3 regions of the Streptomyces sp. NPDC037054 genome follow, and region 1 is predicted to be linked to each of the others. Evidence: riboswitches for the same ligand, from Rfam matches in the RefSeq annotation. Region 1 holds a riboswitch; each other region holds the start of a gene.
What was found. A riboswitch is a leader RNA that binds a small molecule or an ion and turns the genes downstream of it on or off. The one in region 1 is predicted to bind cobalamin.

Region 1 (6,360 bases):
GGCCGAGCGCGCCGCCGGCTACCGGCACGTGTACTCGCCCGTCCTCGGCAAACGCGAGCTGTACGAGATCTCGGGCCACTGGGACCACTACCGCGACGACATGTTCCCGCCGATGGACCTCGGCGGCGAGCAGGTCGTCCTGCGGCCCAGCCTCTGTCCGCACCACGCCCTCGTCTACCGCTCCCGCGCCCGCGGTTACCGCGAACTCCCCCTGCGCCTCGCGGAACTGGGCGGCATGTACCGCTCCGAACTCTCCGGCGTCCTCGGCGGGCTCACCCGGGTCCGGGCCATCCAGCTCAACGACGCGCACATCTTCTGCACCCTGGAACAGGCCGCCGACGAGGCCCGCGCCGCCCTCGCACTCATCGGCCGCGCCTACGCCGACCTCGGCATCCGCGCCGCCCGCCACCGCCTCTCCCTGCCCGGCGAGGGCGGCAAGTACGTCGCCGACCCCGAGCTGTGGCGGCGGGCCACCGCGCTGCTGCGGGAGGTGCTCGACGCGTCGGGCCTGGAGTACGAGGCCGTGCCGGGCGAGGCCGCGTTCTACGGGCCGAAGATCGACGTGCAGATCGCCGACTCGGCCGGCCGGGAGGCCACCCTGTCGACCGTGCAGATCGACTTCCACCAGCCCGAGCGCTTCGACCTGCGCTACACCGGCGCCGACGGCGCGAGGCACCGTCCCGTCATGGTGCACCGCAGCATCGTCGGCAGCGTCGAGCGGGCGGTCGCGCACCTCCTGGAGGAACACGGCGGGGCCTTCCCGGCCTGGCTCGCGCCCGTGCAGCTGGTCGTGCTGCCCGTCACCGAGGCGCAGGCCGACGCCGCCCACGACCTCGCGCGCCGCGCGACCGCGCAGGGGCTGCGCACCGAGGTCGCCGGGCCCGGCCGGGGCACCCTCGGCGCCCGGATCAGGGCGGCGCGGCTGGTGCCGTACCAGGCGGTGATCGGGGCGCGGGAGGCCGACGCGGGCCTGGTCGCGCCGCGGCTGCGGGACGGGCGGCGGCCGGGTGAACTGCCCGGCGCCGAGCTGCTCCGCAGGATCGCCGAGCGGGTCCGGGCCCGCGGCACCGACCTGTGGGAATCCGCGTAAGGTCGGCTCGTGGGGTGTGCGAGCCCCCGTCCGACGCCGAGCGCCGCCGGTGACCGCCCGGCTCTGATGCGAGGAGAGGCCGCCGTGACGACCGACCAGGTGGGACCGCGGGGCGCCGCCCGCCCCGTCCCGGTGATCATCGACTGCGACACCGGCATCGACGACGCCCTCGCCCTGCTGCTCGCCGTACGGCACCCCGGGCTCGACCTGCGGGCCGTCACCTGCGTGGCCGGGAACACCGACGTCGACGGCGTCGTCCGCAACACCCTGACCGTGCTGGAGCGGGCCGGCGCCCCCGAGATCCCCGTCGCGCGGGGCGCCGAACGGCCGTTGATCGAGGCGGTGCGCACCGCGCGGCACGTCCACGGCCACGACGGCATGGGCGACCTCGGGCTGCCCGCGCCGACCCGCGCCCCCGCCGACGTGGACGCGGTGACGCTGCTGCGCCGCGAGATCCTCGCCTCGCCGCGCCCGGTCACGCTGATCCCGACCGCGCCGCTCACCAACATCGCGCTGCTGCTGCGCACCCACCCGGACGTCACGCGCAACATCGAGCGGATCGTGTTCATGGGCGGCGCGGTGGCCACCGGGAACGCCACGCCCGTCGCCGAGTTCAACGTCTGGCACGACCCGGAGGCCGCCGCGGTGCTGCTGACCGCCGGGGTGCCCCTCACGATGTACGGCCTCGACGTGTTCCAGCGCGTGATCGTGCCGGGGCCGGACCTGCGCCGGCTGCGGGCGAGCACCGACCCCGGCACCCGCCTCGCCGGCGAACTGCTCGCCCACCGCGGCCCCGTCACCGACGCGTCGGACCCCGGCGGGGGGCTCGGCGACGCGGGTGCGGTGTGCGCGGTCGTGGACCCGGAGGGCCTGACCACGCACCGCCTTCCGGTCGAGGTGTCCCTGGCCCCGGGGCCCACCCGCGGCCAGACGATCGTCGACCGCCGGCCCCGCCCCGGCGAGTCCGAGCTCCACGACGGCACCCGTGAACAGGCCCTGGTGGACGTGGCGTTGGACGTCGACGTGGCGCGCTACGTGCGGCTGTACCTGGACGCCGTGGAGCGCCCGGGCCCGGTGTGAACAGGCCCTGGGGGTGCCGGGGTCAGTCCGCCTCGGCCGGGCGTGGCGCCCAGCGCTGTTCCACCTTCGCGACCTTCCAGTACGACACCGCCGCCGCCCACACCACCACGAACAGGCCGACGATGACGTAGCCGACGCTGTCCAGGTCGATGGCGGCGATCCAACTCGTCACCGCGTCGCGGAGATCGAGCTTCTCGTGCAGCACGCCGACCAGTTCGATCGTGCCGATGAAGAACGCGACGGCGATCGACAGGCCGGTGATCGTGAGGTTGTAGAAGACCTTGCGGACGGGGTTGGAGAACGCCCACTGGTAGGCGAAGTTCATGAACGTGCCGTCGAGGGTGTCGAACAGGCACATGCCCGCGGTGAACAGCAGCGGCAGGCACAGGATCGCGTACCAGGGCAGCCCGGCCGCGGCACCCGACCCGGCCATCACCAGCAGCGTGACCTCGGTGGCCGTCTCGAAGCCGAGACCGAACAGGAAGCCCAGCGGGTACATCTGGCCGGGGCGGGAGATCGAGCGGGTCAGCCTGCCGAGGAAGCGGTTCATGAACCCCCGGGAATCCAGGTGCCGTTCGAGCTCGACCTCGTCGTACGTGCCCTGCCGCATCGCCCGGAAGACCTTCAGGATGCCCAGCAGGGCGACCAGGTTGAGCGCGGCGATCAGGTAGAGGAACGAGCCGGCGACCGTGGTGCCGAGGACGCCGAGCACCTGGTGCGTGGTCGACTCCTCGCTGGTCACGCGGGTCGCGAGCGTCGTGCCGCCGGCGATCATCGCGGCGAGCAGCACGACCACGCTGGAGTGGCCGAGCGCGAACCAGAAGCCCACGGAGACGGGCCGCTTGCCGTCGGCCATGAGCTTGCGGGTGGTGTTGTCGATGGCGGCGATGTGGTCCGCGTCGAAGGCGTGCCGTACGCCGAGGGTGTAGGCGGTGATGCCGAGGCCGATGCCGAAGGCCTTCGAGCCGACCTCGTGGTCGCCGGGGACCACGAGGAGGAACAGGATGCCGAAGGCGACGACGTGCAGTGCGGCGATCACGGCCATCAGACCGCCGGTCCGCACGGTGTCCTCGCGGCGCCAGCGGAAGGACGCGGCGGGGGTCGGGGAGGCCGGCGAGGACGCCGTCGGGGACGTCTTCGGGGCAGGGTCGGGCAAGGTCATCCGGTCACGCTCCAGCACCTCGTGGATCAGTTCGTGAGATGCCGTGGCCGGTCTCCTGGCTTACGGGTCGTGCGTTCTCGGCCCGCCTTCCCGGCCGCCGTGCGGTGGCCAGTGGCTGCCCCGGGTGGGGCGTGGGACGCGAACTCCCCGATCACAGTGGCGAGGGCCGCGCCGGTCTGGGTCCCTCGGTTTCCCGACGGACCGTCACCGGCTTCCCGAACACCACGGCGGGGCCACGGTAGGGCCTGCGGGGCACCGCTGCATAGCTGCACAGCTACGCAGGTATTCAAGATCACAAAGGCGGGGTCCGGGGTTTGAACGCCGTTCGGGTCCGCCGCGGGCCGGTGCGAACGACGGGGCACCTGCGAGGATGGCTCCATGCATCTCGTCCCGGCCGACCGCGCCGACCGGCGCGCCATCGACGGCCACCGGGTGTGCGACGCCATCGCCGCGATCGGCGAGCCCGGCCACGTCCGCACCTGGGCCGACCGCTTCTCCCTGCTCGCCGACGCCAAGCGCCTCGCGCTGCTGCTCGCCCTGCACCGCACCGGCCCGCTGGCGGTCTCCGACCTGGCGATCGCGACGGGCATGAACGACCCGGCGGTCTCCCAGGCCCTCCGTCTGCTGCGGGCGGCGGGCGTGGTGGAGGGCGAGAAGGAGGGCCGCGTGGTCCGCTACCGCGTGGTCGACACGGAGGTCCGATCCCTGCTGGAGCACTGCGCGGCGGACACACTGAGCCACTGACGTCCCCGCCCGACGGCGCCCGCACCGCCGGCCGCTCACCCCTGCGTGGAACGCCCCGCCCCGCGGGCGTCCGCGTCCCGGACCACCGCCCCGAGCATCGGCGCGATGTGCCGCTCGGGCCGGTGCATCCCCACCCCCGGCACCCGCGTCCGCGGCTGCCCCGGCGTCCCCGGCAACGGCACCGGCCGCCGCGCCACCAGCCGCCCCGCCGTGCGCCCCCCGCACCGCCCGCACGCCGGCGCCCCCTCCGGGGTGTACGGCGACGGCACGGACGTGTTGTCCCGGTGGAAGCACTCCCACTCGTCCCCGTGACCGTCCAGGTAGCGCTGGACGTCGTGGTCCACGCTCCAGCGGTGCCCGCACGAGCCGCAGGCGAATTCGACCCGCTCGACCGCGAGTTCGGTGATCACGGCGGCCCACCTCCGTCCCGCAGCCGATTCGCGCGGTTTCCGGCGTTTCCGATTCTCCTCCGTCCCGCCCCGCCGCGCGCGGAAAGCGGAATCCTCGCCGCCACGCCGACGAGGCTCCATTCACGCTGGGCACCTGCCTCACTACGCTGTGCGGGTGAACGGGTCGACTACGGGGGCGTTATGGGATTCGGCTTCGGACAGCGACGTGGTGGACAACTCCCGGTGGAACTCACCGGATTCGTCGGCCGCGACGAGGAGCTCGCTCTGATCCAGGGCGCCTTGGCGCGGTCACGGCTCGTCACCCTGGTCGGCCCCGGCGGCGTCGGCAAGAGCCGTACGGCGCTGCGCGCGGCCGGCGGACTCGCCGGGCGGTTCGCCGACGGGGTGCGGCTGGTGGAACTGTCGGGGCTGCACGACCCCGAGCTGGTCCCGGCGACCCTCGCCGGCGTGCTGGAGCTGCCCGAGCAGTCCGGGATGAGCCCGCTGGACGCGGTGGTCGAGCATCTGCGCGGCCGGCGCATGCTGATCGTCCTCGACACCTGCGAGCACCTCGTCGACGCGTGCGCCATGCTCTGCGACATCCTCCTGCGCGAGGCCGGCGGCCTGAGCGTCCTCGCCACCAGCCGGCAGCCCCTCGACGTGCCCGGCGAGCACTGCGTCCCCCTGGCCCCGCTGCCCCGCGAGGACGCCGTCGCCCTGTTCGAGCAGCGCGCCGCCGACGTGACCGGCGGTTTCGCCGTCACCGAGGCCGACCGCGAGCGCACCCTCGCGCTGGTGGACCGGCTCGACGGCATTCCGCTCGCCCTGGAGCTGGCCGCCGTACGGCTGCGTGCCGTGCCGCTCGCCGAACTGGTCGCCCGGCTGGACCGCCGCTTCGAGGTCCTCACCGGCGGCCGCCGCACGGCCCTCACCCGGCACCAGACCCTGCGCACCGCCATCGACTGGTCGTACGACCTGTGCACGGCCGAGGAGCGGGCGCTGTGGGCGCGGCTTTCGGTGTTCGCCGGGTCGTTCGAGCTGTCCGCGGCCGAGCGGGTGTGCGCGGGCGGGGACCTGCCCGCCGAGCGGGTCGTGGAGGCCCTGATCGGCCTCGTGGACAAGTCGGTCGTGCAGCGCATCGGCGAGGACGGCGGCCGCTACCGGCTGCTGGACACCATCCGCGAGTACGGCGCCGCCCGGCTCGCCGGCACCGCCGACGAGCCGGCCGTACGGGCACGGCACTTCGGCCACTACGAGGCGCTGACCGGGCGTTTCTGGGACGAGCTGCTGACCCCCGCCCAGGTGGCGCTGCACCGCACGCTGCGGGACGACGTCGCCGATGTGCGGGCCGCGCTGGAGTACGGGTACGCCACCGAGGGCCGGGCGGCCGACGCGCTGTGGCTGGCGACGCGGCTCGGCCCGTACTGGCGGGCCGCGGGCACCCTGTCCGAGGGCCGGCACTGGATCGACAAGGGCCTGGACCGCGTCCCCGAGGACGGCGCCGAGCGGGCCTGGGGCCTGTTCATGACCGGCGTCTTCGCGGTGTGGACCGGCGATCTGGAGACCGCCCTTGAGCGGTTCCCGCAGGCCCACGAGGTCGCCAAGCGCGCCGGGGTGGACCGCGTGGAGCTGTTCGCCGAGGCGTATCTGGGCGCCATGACCGTGCTCGGCGGCGCGGTCGAGGAGGGCCTCGCGGCGCTGGAGGACGCCCGGCTGCGCATCGTCGCGTCCGGTGACGGGCTCGGCATCGCCGTCGTCCACTACGAGGGTGCCCTGCTGCGCGCGGTGCTCGGCGACCCGGCAGGCGCCCTGGACCTGTGCGCCACCGGCCTCGCCCACCTGGAGCGCACGGGCGAGCGTCAGCTGTACGGCTCGACGCTGATGGTGCAGGGGCT
Region 2 (6,360 bases), on a different contig from region 1:
CACGATCGCGTCCGCGCCGAACGTGTTCTCCAGCCAGCGGTAGGCCGCCATGTAGTGGTGGGACGGCGGCATGTCCGGGTCGTGGTAGATCGCGATCGGGTTCTCGCCGAAGCCCCGCGGCGGCTGGATCATCACGACGACGTTGCCGAACTGGAGGGAGGCGAGGACGATGTCGTCGCCGTCGACGTACAGGGTGCCCGGCGGCTCGCCCCACGCCTCCAGCATGGCGTCCCGCAGCTCCGGGTCGAGCTTGTCGAACCAGGCCCGGTAGTCGGCCAGCGGCACGCGCGCGGGCGCCGCGGCCAGCTGGTCCTCGGTCAGCCACTCCACGTCGTGACCACCGGCCTCGATCAGCCGGTGGATCAACTCGTCGCCGCCCGAGGGGTATCCGCTGACCCCGTACCCGGCGTCCCGCAGCGCGTCCAGCACCCGCACCGCCGAGGCGGGCGTGTCCAGACCGACCGCGTTGCCGACCCGCGAGTGCTTCGTCGGGTACGCGGTGAAGACCAGCGCCAGCTTCTTGTCGGCGTTCGCCTTGTGCTTCAGCCGGGCGTGCCGTACGGCGATGCCGGCGACGCGCGCGGCCCGCTCCGGGTCGGCGACGTACACGGGCACGTCGTCCGGGCCCTGCTCCTTGAAGGAGAACGGCACGGTGATCAGACGCCCGTCGAACTCCGGGATCGCCACCTGCATCGCCGCGTCCATCGGGGACAGCGCGGCGTCCGACTCGTCCCACGCGGCCCGCGAGGAGGTCAGGCAGAGCCCCTGCAGCACGGGCACGTTCAGGTCCGCGAGCGCCCCGATGTTCCACGCCTCGTCGTCGCCGCCCGCCGACGCCTGCGAGGCGTGCGTGCCGCCGGCGGCGAGGACGGTCGCGACGAGGGCGTCGGTCCGGCCGAGGATCTCGTACAGCCCCTCGTCGGCGCCGCGCAGCGAACCGCAGTACACCGGGAGGGCGTTGGCGCCGTGCGCCTCGATCGCGTCGCACAGGGTGTCCACGAAGGCGGTGTTGCCGCTCAGCTCGTGCGCCCGGTAGAAGAGCACGCCGACGGTCGGCCGGCCCTCGACCGCCCCGCGCGCCCCGTGCACGCCGTACTCCGGCATCTTCCGCGGCTCGGTGAAGCCCTCACCGGTCAGCAGCACGGTGTCCGACAGGAACCGGGCGAGCTGCGTGAGGTTCTCGGCGCCGCCCTCCACGAGGTACTTCAGTGCCTCCGCGACGACACCGGCCGGCACCGACGACTCGGCCATCAGCTCCGCGTCCGGCACCGCCTCGCCGCCCAGCAGCACCGTCGGCACCCCGGACGCCCTCAGCGCCGCGAGCCCGTCCTCCCAGGCCCGCTTGCCGCCGAGGAGGCGTACGACGGCGACGTCCGTGCCGTCGAGCAGCGCGGGCAGCTCCTCCGCGACGTCCACGCGGGTCGGGTTGCCGATCCGGTAGGCCGCGTCGGAGGCACGGGCCGCCAGCAGGTCCGTGTCGGCGGTCGACAACAACAACACTGTGCTCATGCGGGCGCTCCCGGTGGAATGAAGGGCAGTCCTTGTGGCGCGCCGGACTCGATGAGCCGCCACAGCGCGTCCGTGTCCGCGTGCTGTTCGATCAGGTCGCCGAGCCGGTCGAGCTGCTCCTCGCGCAGCGCGGCGAACGACGTGTCGGGGGCCGGTACGAAGCGGCGGCCCGCGGCGGCCGCGACCTCGCGCAGGAAGGCCCGCCGGAATCCGTCCGACTCCAGCGAGCCGTGCCAGTGCGTGCCCCACACCTGGCCGACCCGGCAGCCGTCCAGGAAGGGCTCGCCGCCGGTGACGTCGGCGACCCCGTGATGGATCTCGTACCCCTCGACCCGCTCGCCGAGGGCTTCCCCGACCGGGCGCGTGAGGGTCTTCTCGCGGGCGAACCGCACCCGCACCGGCAGCAGGCCGAGCCCGTCGACGTGCCCGCGGCGGCTCTCCACGTCGTCCTCGATGTGCTCGCCGAGCACCTGGAAGCCGCCGCAGACGCCGAGGACGGGCCTTCCCTCGGCGGCCCGCCTCGCGAGGGCGTCCGCCAGCCCGCGCTCGCGCAGCCACTCCAGGGCGCGCACGGTCCCGCGCGTCCCCGGAACGACCACCAGGTCGGCGTCCGCCAGTTCCTCCGGCCGGTCCACGAACCGCACCACGACGCCCGGTTCGGCGGCCAGCGCGTCCACGTCCGTGAAGTTGGACATCAGCGGCACCGCGCACACCGCGACCCGCAGCACGTCCTCGCCGACCGGCGGCGCCGTGTTCGACTCGCGCACGGTGCCGCGCAGCGACACCCCCATGCCGTCCTCCTCGTCGATGCCGAGCCCGTGCCGGAACGGCAGCACGCCGTACGAGGGCCGGCCGGTGAGGTCCTTCAGCATGTCGAGGCCGGGCGCCAGCAGGGACACGTCCCCGCGGAACTTGTTGACGAGGAACCCGGCGACCAGCGCCTGGTCCTCGGGGGAGAGCAGCGCGACCGTGCCGAAGAACGACGCGAAGACGCCGCCGCGGTCGATGTCGCCGACGACGAGCACGGGCAGCCCGGCGCCCCGGGCGATGCCCATGTTCACGATGTCCGTCCGCCGCAGATTGATCTCGGCGGGACTCCCGGCCCCCTCACAGATCACCGCGTCATACGTGCCCCGCAACTCGGCGAGGCAGTCCAGCACCGTGCCCAGCAGCCGCTGTTGCCGGCCACCGTGGTAGCCGCGCGCGCTCATCTCGCCCACCGGCCTGCCCAGCAGCACGACCTGGCTGGACTGTTCACCGCCCGGCTTGAGCAGCACCGGGTTCATCAGCGCCGTCGGCTCCACGCGGCACGCCTGCGCCTGCATGGCCTGCGCCCGGCCGATCTCGGCGCCCTCGCGGGTCACGAACGAGTTCAGCGACATGTTCTGCGCCTTGAACGGCGCCACCTTCACGCCCTGGCGCACCAGCCAGCGGCAGATCCCCGCCGTGACGACGCTCTTGCCGGCGTCCGAGGTGGTCCCGGCGACGAGCAGACCCCCACCGTTCATGACGTACGTCCCTTCACGAGAAGCCGTCCGGCCGCGCACACGCCGAACGCGAGCAGGCCCACGCGCCGCGACAGCCGCACGGCCCGTTCGATGTCACGTACCTGTACGGCGCGCCCCGCCGCCCCGCCCAGCACGGGCCGGTGCTCGACCCGCCCGCCGTAGGAGAGGGTGCCGCCCAGCCGCACCCCGAGGGCGCCCGCGAACGAGGCCTCCACGGGGCCGGCGTTGGGGCTCGGATGCTTCCCGGCGTCCGCGCGCCAGGCCCGCAGCGCGCCCCGCGGATCGCCGCCCGCGACGGTGGCGAGGGCGGCGGTCAGCCGGGCGCCGGGCCATCCGGCGACGTCGTCGAGGCGGGCGGAGGCCCAGCCGAAGCGGCGGTGGCGCGGGGACTTGTGACCGACCATCGCGTCCAGCGTGTTGACGGCGCGGAAGCCCACGAGACCCGGCACCCCGGCCACGGCGCCCCACACGAGGGCGCCCACCACGGCGTCGGAGGTGTTCTCGGCGACGGACTCGACCACGGCCCGCGCGATGCCGTCGGCGTCCAGCGCCTGCGGGTCGCGCCCGCACAGATGCGGCAGCCGGGCCCGCGCCGCCTCGACGTCCCCGGACTCCAGGGCGCGCGCCACGGCCCGCGCCTCACGGGCGAGCGACGTGCCGCCGACGACGGCCCAGGTGGTGGCGGCGGTCAGCGCGACGGAGGCGGCGGGGGAGCGGCGTACGGCACGGGCGGCGAGGGCGGCGACGCCGACGGCCCCGCCGGCGCAGACGGCGCTGTGCAGCGCGCCCCACCCGCGGTGGTCCCGCCACAACACCCGTTCCACGGCAGCCGCGGCCCGCCCGAACACGGCGACCGGATGCCCGCGGCGCGGATCGCCGAGGAGCAGGTCGCCGAGGAGGCCGGTGGCGGCGCCGTACGCGAACACGCGGTCGGCACCCATCGGCTCAGCCGACCGCTGTCACAGACGCGTCGGTGGTGGTGTACCTGGTGTGCCTCGGTCGGCAGCCGCGCATGGCGATATGTCCTCACTCAGGGTGTCCGCGCCCTGGTTCGACGAGACCGGCGGTGAGAGTTCCTGGCTCCCGGGGCCTTTCACCCCGGTGACAGTGGCGGGACCGCGCCGGATTCGCACCGGCTTCCTCTCTTGCCGCCGTACTTGGCTCCGGAAGTCCACCACGCCCCGAGAACACCCGTCAACTTGCCGTTGACCTGCGGGGGCGGAGTGTGCGAAGGCCCACACGGCAGGGCCGGCGCGGGGGCCGCGGGTACGACGAAACGGGGTGCGGGACGGTGTTCCGTCCCGCACCCCGCGGTGCCCGGGCGCGTTCGCGTCAGGCGACGATCAGGTAGATGCCGTAGCCCACCGCCGCCGCGCACGCCGCGAAGCAGGCGTACGCGCCGGTGACCGCGAGGGTCGCGGAGCCGCCCTGCTCGGCGGCCCGCTCGCGGCGGGACAGTCCGGCGATGCCGACGGTGAACAGGGCCACGAGGGCCACGGTGACCACGAGACTGACTCCGAAGACGGAGCCGAGGGCCGCCCAGTCGATCTTCATGCTGCTTCTCTTCCTTCGTACCCGGCGTGCCCGGCGAACCGGGGGGTGCCTGGTCTCAGACGGTCGTGGAGGCCGACGGGGCCTTGGGCTCGGCGGTGGCCTGGGCGGGGATGGCCGCCGAGACCTCCTCGGACACCGTGCCCGTGGGGGGCGGGGTGACGGCGGCCATCGCGGTGGTCACCACGCCGGCCGGCTCCTCGGTGTCGTTGACGTTGGTGTGGTCGACGATCTCGCGGCGGGAGATCTTCCAGATGGCGTAGCTGGACACCACGAGGAAGACCGCGACGAGTGCCGTGCCCCAGTCGCCCAGGCCGCAGACGTACTCGGCGAGGGCGGCGACCAGGGCCGCGGCCGGCAGCGTCAGGCCCCAGGCGATGAACATGCGGGTGGCCGTCGACCAGCGGACCACGCCGCCCTTGCGGCCGAGGCCCGCGCCCATCACCGAACCCGAGACGGAGTGCGTGGTGGAGAGGGAGAAGCCCAGGTGGGAGGAGGCCAGGATGACCGTGGCCGCGCTGGTCTGGGCGGCGAAGCCCTGCTGCGGCTGGAGGTCGGTCAGGCCCTTGCCCATGGTGCGGATGATGCGCCAGCCGCCGAGGTACGTGCCGAGGGCGATCGCGATGCCCGCGGAGAGGATGACCCACATGGGCGGGTCGGAGTCGGGGGCGACGGCGCCGCCGACGACCAGGGCGAGGGTGATGATGCCCATCGTCTTCTGGGCGTCGTTGGTGCCGTGGGCCAGGGAGACCAGGCCGGCGGAGGCGATCTGGCCGGAGCGGTAGCCCTTGGCGGCGGCCTTGCCGTCGGCCTTCTTGCCGAGCGTGTAGGTCAGCCGGGCGGCGATCATCGCCGCGATGCCCGCGACGAGCGGGGCGGCGATGGCCGGGATCAGCACCTTGGTGACGAGCACGTCGCCGTGCACCGCGCCGACGCCGGCGGAGGCGATGGTGGCGCCGATCAGACCGCCCATGAGGGCGTGCGAGGAACTGGACGGGAGGCCGACCAGCCAGGTCAGCAGGTTCCAGAGGATCGCGCCGACCAGGGCGGCGAAGATGACCTCGGGACGGATGCCGCTCTCGTCGACGAGACCCTTGGAGATCGTGTTGGCGACCTCCACGGAGAGGAAGGCGCCCACAAGGTTCAGCACGGCGGACATGGCCACCGCGACCTTGGGCTTGAGTGCACCGGTCGAAATGGTGGTGGCCATCGCGTTGGCGGTGTCGTGGAAACCGTTCGTGAAATCGAACGCGAGTGCGGTTACCACCACAATCGCGAGGATCAGCGAGAAGCTTTCCATTTACCCAGGCAATCGTTCGAGGTCATTGGCTGGACGAACGTAGGTAACCAGGGTGAACGGAAGATGAACTGAGGGGGGCTTCACGGTGTCCGTAAGAGGGGGTTGTCGCTCCCTCCCGGCACGGCCGCCCAACGCCCGCGCGGCCCCACGCCCCCGGACGCCCTCCGGACCGGTCCCGCGACCGCCGGAAGAGACCTTCGTCACCCCCTCCCGCCTGGCAGGATCACCCCATGACGGAGCACCGCGAGGAGGTACCGATGACGGGGCACAGGCACGACGACGGCGACGCGGTGGCGCGGGCCTGGAGCGAGCTCGTCGCGACGGCCCGCCGGACCGTCTCCGAGGGCCTCGTCGTCGGCACCTCCGGCAACGTCTCGGTACGCGTCGGCGACACCGTCCTGGTCACCCCCTCGGGCGTGCCCTACGACCGGCTCACCGCCGACGACGTCACCGGCGTCGACCTCGACGGCCGGCAGGTGCTCGGCACCCTCG
Region 3 (6,360 bases), on a different contig from region 1:
GCCCGTCAACGCGCCGCCCAGCACCGGGTAGTACCAGTCCATCGAGTAGCGGTCCTTGTCGAGGAACCGCTCCGGGTGCCTGCGGATCGCGTGCCGCAGCGCGCCGGCCGCCAGCTCCCAGTCGGGTTGCGGCTCTTCGCGCTGCTCGGCGATGGCGAGCGCGCAGCGCAGCGCGTGGTGGACCGAGGACGAGCCGGTGAGCAGCGCGTCGGCGGTGTCCGTGCCGTCGTCGTCGCGCCGCCAGCCGATCTGGCCGCCCGGCTGCTGGAGCCGCAGCACGAACTCCACGGCCGCGACGACCGTCGGCCACATGCGGTCCAGGAACGTGTCGTCGCCCGTGGACAGGTAGTGGTGCCACACGCCGACGGCCGGATAGGCGACGAAGTTGGTCTCCCGGCCGCGGTCGGTGACGTCGCGCGCGTCGCCGTCGGCGTAGGCGGCGTACCAGGAGCCGTCCTCGTTCTGGTGCCGGGCCAGCCAGGTGTACGCCCGTTCCGCGGCGTCGTGTTCACCGGCGGCGTCCAGGGCCATCGCCGCCTCGACGTGGTCCCACGGGTCCAGGTGGTGTCCCCGGAACCACGGGATGGCGCCGTCCTCGCGCTGCGCGGCGAGGATGCCGCGCACGGTCTCGGCGGCCTGCTCGGCGGTCAGCACCCCGGGCAGGACCAGGTGTTCCGTCCGGGGAGTGGTCACGTGGCGTCCGCCTCGGCGACGCGGGGCAGGTGCGGCTTGGTCGCGTAGGCCACGAAGCTCTTGCCGATCAGGGGGTTCAGCGCCTGCTCGGCGACCCGCGTCGCGAGCGGCTTCTTCATGATGTCCCAGACCAGCAGCTTGTGGTACGCCCGCACGGGCAGCGCCTTGTCGTTGTCGACGCCGAACGCGCACTTCAGCCACCAGTACGGCGAGTGCAGCGCGTGCGCGTGGTGGGTGCCGTACGGCTTCAGCCCGGCCTCGCGCATCTTGCCGAGGAGTTCGTCGGCGCGGTAGATGCGGATGTGGCCGCCCTCGACCTCGTGGTAGGCGTCGGACAGCGCCCAGCAGACCTTCTCGGGCCCGTAGCGCGGGACGGTGACGGCGATCCGGCCGCCGGGCCTGAGGACGCGCACCATCTCGGCGAGGACGCCCTTGTCGTCGGGGATGTGCTCCATCACCTCGGAGATGATGACGACGTCGAAGGACTCGTCCGGGAACGGCAGCGCGAGGGCGTCGCCCTCCATGGCGGTGGCGGTCGCGCCCTCGGGCGCCTCACCGGCCTCCTTCATCGCCGCGAACCACTTGGCGACCTCGCGGATCTCCTCGCCGTTCTGGTCCAGCGCCACGACCTGCGCACCGCGCCGGTAGCACTCGAACGCGTGCCGGCCGGCACCGCAGCCGAGGTCCAGTACGCGGTCGCCCGGTGCGAGCGGGAACCGGGAGAAGTCGACGGTCAGCACGTGGCCCTGCTTTCGGGGTAGACGCCTTCAACATCGGAGGTGGGGGCCTCGGCAACGGACACGGGGGTCCCGGCGCTGGACGCCGGGGCGGTGGATGCCGGAGCGGTGGGGGACGTGGCGCTGGACGCCGTAGCACCGGCGGGCGTGGCGCTGGAAAGCGTGGCGGTCCGGGGCGGCGTGGCGGCGGCGATGGCCTCCCGGTAGCGGGCCACGGTGCCCTCGGCGGCCCGCGCCCACGTGAAGTGGCGCAGCACCCGCTCCCGCCCGGCCGCGCCGAGCCGCGCGCGCAGCGCGGCGTCGCCCAGCAGGCGGCTCAGTCCGGCGGCCAGCGCGCCGGCGTCGCCGGGCGGCACCGCCAGGCACGTCTCGCCGTCGCGCCCGGCGACCTCGGGAATGGCGCCGCCGGTCGTGGCGAGCAGCGGCGTGCCGGTGGCCATGGCCTCGGCGGCGGGCAGCGAGAAGCCCTCGTACAGCGACGGCACGCACGCGACCTGCGCCGAGCGCACCAGGTCGACCAGTTCGGCGTCCGAGATGCCCTTGACGAAGCGGACGGCGCCGTCGAGCCCGTACCGCTCGACCGCCTTGGCGACGGGCCCGCCCGTGGGCCGCTTGCCGACGACGACGAGGTGGGCGTCGGGGTGCTCGGTGCGCACCTTCGCCAGCGCCTCGACCAGGAACACCAGCCCCTTGAGCGGCACGTCCGCGCTGGACGTCGTCACGATCCGCCCCGGCACCTGCGGCACCGACGGGTCGGGCGAGAACAGGTCGGTGTCGGCGCCGATGTGGACGACGTGGACGCGGTCGTCCCGTACGCCGAGGTGGTCGACGATCTCCTGGCGGGAGGAGCCGGACACGGTCAGCACGGACGGCAGGCGGCGCGCGACGCGCTTCTGCATGCGGGTGAAGGCGTACCAGCGGCGCACCGCGTACCGGCGGCGCCGGCTCCGCGCCGCGTCCAGCTCCAACTGCCGGTCGACGGTGATGGGGTGGTGGATGGTGGTCACCAGGGGCGCGCCGATGTCGCCGAGCAGGCCGTAGCCGAGCGTCTGGTTGTCGTGGACGACGTCGAACTCGCCGCGCCGGGCGCGCAGATGGCGGCGGGCGCGCAGCGAGAAGGTGAGCGGCTCGGGGAAACCGCCGGTCCACATCGTGGCCACTTCGAGGGCGTCGATCCAGTCGCGGTACTCGTCCCGCTTCGGAGTGCGGAAGGGGTCCGGCTGGCGGTAGAGGTCGAGGCTCGGCAGCTCGGTGAGGACAGGTCCGCCGCCCGCGCCCGGTCCCGGACCTCCGTCTGTGCCTGTGCCGTCGACGACGTCGAGGACCGGATACGGCTGGGCTCCGATGACCTCCACGCGGTGTCCGAGCCGGGCCAGTTCGCGCGAGAGGTGCCGGACGTAGACGCCCTGGCCGCCGCAGAACGGGTTTCCCTTGTACGTGAGGAGCGCGATGCGGAGCGGTCGCCCGCCGTCGGCAGCGAGGCCCTCCGGGGACGCCGCCTCCCTGGCCTCAGCGGTCACTCTGGGCCCCCTTCTCCCTGCACTGTCCCGCGAGATTACGACGGGACGCTAATCTAGAACAAGTTTCAGACTTGATCGTTCAAGAGGCTCCGAATCTACCGGCAGGTAGGGGCGCTGTGGCCAGTGGATCGGGTGATTCGCGCCACGGCGCGCAACCCTGGCATGCTGTGCGATCACTCGCCCTCACCGACTGTCACGGAACGCACGGGAACGCACGGGAACGGACGGGACGGCACCATGGCTGCGGGATCCACAGCGGAGGCGGGCGCGGCGGGACCGGCCGCGGCCCCGCTGACCGAACGGCAGGAGGCGCGCCGCCGCCGCATCCTGCGCGCGACCGCGCAACTGGCCGCGCGGGGCGGGTTCGACGCGGTGCAGATGCGGGAGGTCGCGGAGTCCTCACAGGTCGCCCTCGGCACGCTGTACCGGTACTTCCCGTCCAAGGTCCATCTGCTCGTCGCGACGATGCAGGACCAGCTGGCGCGGCTGCACGGCACCCTCCGCAAGCATCCGCTGGCGGGCGAGACGGCGGCCGACCGGATCGCGGAGACCCTCATGCGCGCCTTCCACTCCCTCCAGCGCCGGCCGCATCTGGCGGAGGCCATGGTCCGGGCCCTGACCTTCGCGGACCGCAGCGTGAGCGCGGAGGTGGAACAGGTCTCACGCCGGACCACGGCGATCATCCTGGAGGCGGCGGGCCGCCCGGCCCCGACCCCCGACGAGCTCTCCGCGATCCGCGTCATCGAGCACACCTGGCACTCGGCCCTCATCACGTGGCTGTCGGGCCGGGCGTCGATAGCGGAGGTGCAGAGGGACATCGAGACGGCGTGCCGCCTCATCGACCTGACGGCGCCGGGGATGGGGGCGGGGACAGCGACGGGGCGGGAGGGGTAGCCGTTCCGGTTCCGGTTTCGGTTCCGCTCCCGGTTCCGGTTCCGGTTTCGGTTCCGGTTCCGGCAGTCGCCCATCTCACCTCGGCGCCTTCCCTACGGCCGGGTAGAGTGGCCAGTCGTCATCACACCCGTACGGGGGGAAGCCGGTGCAATTCCGGCGCTGACCCGCAACCGTGAACCACCAGGGCCCCGCCCGGTGGTGAGCCGGATCGCCCCGCACGGTTCGTGAACGGCTCACGTGCCCGGCAGTCCGCCGGAGCACGGCACCGTCGAGGTATACGGAGCCGAGCCGCCGGGGGTGCCCCGTGCTGCCCGGCTCCCCGCAGGGAGAGGCACCCGCCGATCATGAACGTCCGCCGCAGCGCCGCGGTCCTGGCCGCCACCGCCGTGATCGGTGCCGCCGCACCGGCCGCCGCCGACTCGTCCCCGTCGCCGTCGCCGTCCGCGGCCCTCCCGTCCGGCCTGTACGGCAAGACGGACCCGACGTACGACGGCGTCTGGCGCCAGTCCCTCGCCCTGCTCGCCCAGCACACGGTGAAGGTGACGCCCGCGCCGAAGGCCGTCGACTGGCTGGTGCGCCAGCAGTGCGCGAACGGCGCGTTCGCCCCGTTCCGCGCCGAGCCGGCCAAGCCGTGCGACGCCAAGACGACGGTCGACACGAACAACACGGCCGCCGCCGTCCAGGCCCTGACCGCGCTCGGCGGCCACGACGCCGCCGCCGACAAGGCCGTCGACTGGCTGAAGTCCGTGCAGAACGAGGACGGCGGCTGGGGCTACGTCCCCGGCGGCGCCAGCGACACGAACTCCACGTCCGTGGTCATCGGCGCGCTCGCGGCGGCCGGGGAGAAGCCGGCGGAGGTCGTGAAGGGCGGGAAGTCTCCCTACGCGGCCCTGCTGAAGCTCTCGCTGCCCTGCGAGGGCGAGGGCAAGGACGCGGGCGCGTTCGCCTTCCAGCCGGACAAGAAGGGCACGTTGGCCGCCAACGCCGACGCCACCGCCGCCGGTGTCCTCGGCGCCCTCGGCGAGGGCCTGGTGGTCGACGCGGCCGAGAAGCCCGACACGGCCGTCGAGCCCTCCTGCTCCGACGCCGGCGAGGCCACCCCGGAGCGGGCCGCCGCCAACGGCGTCGCGTACCTCGCCAAGTCCCTCGCGAAGAACGGCCACTTGACGCTGGCCGGCACGGGCGGCCCCGACCACGGCAACACCGCCGACGCCGTCGTCGCCCTCGCCGCACAGGGTGCCGACCGCCAGGCGGCCAAGGCCCTGGACTGGCTGAAGCGGAACTCCGCGGCCTGGGCCGAGCAGAGCGGCCCCGCGGCGTACGCCCAGCTCGTCTTCGCGGCCCACGCCACGGGCACGGACCCGCGCGACTTCGGCGGCAAGGACCTGGTGAAGCAGCTGAACGCGACGGGACCGGCCCCGCAGGCGGAGAAGGGAGACAGCGAGGAGGCCGGGAAGAAGGGGGAGGAGACGAAGGAAGACTCCCCGTTCGGCGTCTGGTGGTACGTGGGCGTCTGCGTGGTCATCGGCATCGGCTTCGGCTTCCTGCTCAGCGGCCGCCGGAAGCAGCAGCCGTGACCGGCCGCCGTTCGCGGGCCCTGCTCCTGGCCGCGCTCGTGCTGTGCGCGGGCGTCGGCACGGGCGTGGGCGCGGGCCCGGCACAGGCCGCCGGTTACCGCTACTGGTCCTTCTGGGACCGCGCCGGCGACGGCTGGACGTACGCCACCCAGGGCCCGGCCACGGCCCGCCCCTCCGACGGCGACGTCCAGGGCTTCCGCTTCGCGGTGAGCGAGAACTCCGGCAACGCGGCCCAACCGCGCGGCGCCGCCGACTTCGCGACGATCTGCGCGTCCACCCCGAAGCGGGAGGGCAGGAAGCGGATCGCCCTGGTCCTCGACTTCGGCACGCGGCAGGACGCCCCGGCCGGGGAGACCCCACCCGCCCCGCGCACGGCCTGCGCGAGCGTCTCCCCCGACGCGACGACGTCCGACGCCCTGTCGACGGTGGCCAAGCCCCTCCGCTACGACACGAACGCCCTGCTGTGCGCGATCGGGGGCTATCCGGAGCGGGGGTGCGGGGAGCAGGTGGCGAAGGAGAGGACGGAGGAACGAGAGAAGCCGGCAGCAGAGCCGGCAACAGAGACAGGCCCGTCGCTGGGCTGGACAGCGGGCGGCGCACTCGTGGCCGTCCTGGCAGCGGCGGCGGTCTGGCAGTTCCGGCGCAGGCATGCGTAACCGCGGACAGTCGTGCCGCCGGGGCGGCGCCCGTCCCACGGAAAGCGGCACCCGGCCAACGCCGGCACGTGTCCCCACCCCTCGCCACCGGGACCGGCGCCGTGCGCACCTGCACCCCGGCGCCTGGTGGCTCTGGGCGATATCCCTGGGCATCGCGGCCACCCGCACCACCAACCCCCTCCTCCTCACCCTCCTCATCGCCGTCTCGGCCTACGTCGTCGCGGCCCGCCGCCCCCACACCCCCTGGTCCCGCTCCTACTCGACGTTCGTCAAGCTCGCGCTC

Region 2: it holds a riboswitch for cobalamin, as region 1 does, so the genes downstream of both, ACZ7D7_RS13155 (cobalamin biosynthesis protein) here and nicT (Nickel transporter NicT) in region 1, are expected to answer to the same signal.
Region 3: it holds a riboswitch for cobalamin, as region 1 does, so the genes downstream of both, ACZ7D7_RS33735 (prenyltransferase/squalene oxidase repeat-containing protein) here and nicT (Nickel transporter NicT) in region 1, are expected to answer to the same signal.

What each region holds. Positions count from the first base shown of each region.
Region 1 covers NZ_JBVJSJ010000008.1:37,641-44,000, reverse strand. Annotated here, with positions in the region: gene thrS (threonine--tRNA ligase) at 1-1,090, shown strand, start outside; gene ACZ7D7_RS20265 (nucleoside hydrolase) at 1,175-2,170, shown strand; gene nicT (Nickel transporter NicT) at 2,193-3,332, opposite strand; cobalamin riboswitch at 3,361-3,574, opposite strand; gene ACZ7D7_RS20255 (ArsR/SmtB family transcription factor) at 3,711-4,076, shown strand; gene ACZ7D7_RS20250 (hypothetical protein) at 4,112-4,486, opposite strand; gene ACZ7D7_RS20245 (helix-turn-helix transcriptional regulator) at 4,667-6,360, shown strand, end outside.
Region 2 covers NZ_JBVJSJ010000004.1:499,276-505,635, forward strand. Annotated here, with positions in the region: gene cobN (cobaltochelatase subunit CobN) at 1-1,509, opposite strand, end outside; gene ACZ7D7_RS13150 (cobyric acid synthase) at 1,506-3,017, opposite strand; gene ACZ7D7_RS13155 (cobalamin biosynthesis protein) at 3,014-3,958, opposite strand; cobalamin riboswitch at 4,069-4,208, opposite strand; gene ACZ7D7_RS13160 (hypothetical protein) at 4,350-4,571, opposite strand; gene ACZ7D7_RS13165 (inorganic phosphate transporter) at 4,627-5,868, opposite strand; gene ACZ7D7_RS13170 (class II aldolase/adducin family protein) at 6,126-6,360, shown strand, end outside.
Region 3 covers NZ_JBVJSJ010000025.1:4,479-10,838, reverse strand. Annotated here, with positions in the region: gene ACZ7D7_RS33755 (prenyltransferase/squalene oxidase repeat-containing protein) at 1-693, opposite strand, end outside; gene ACZ7D7_RS33750 (class I SAM-dependent methyltransferase) at 690-1,433, opposite strand; gene ACZ7D7_RS33745 (glycosyltransferase family 4 protein) at 1,427-2,950, opposite strand; gene ACZ7D7_RS33740 (TetR family transcriptional regulator) at 3,188-3,844, shown strand; cobalamin riboswitch at 3,928-4,054, shown strand; gene ACZ7D7_RS33735 (prenyltransferase/squalene oxidase repeat-containing protein) at 4,189-5,421, shown strand; gene ACZ7D7_RS33730 (SCO2322 family protein) at 5,418-6,077, shown strand; gene ACZ7D7_RS33725 (CbiQ family ECF transporter T component) at 6,070-6,360, shown strand, end outside.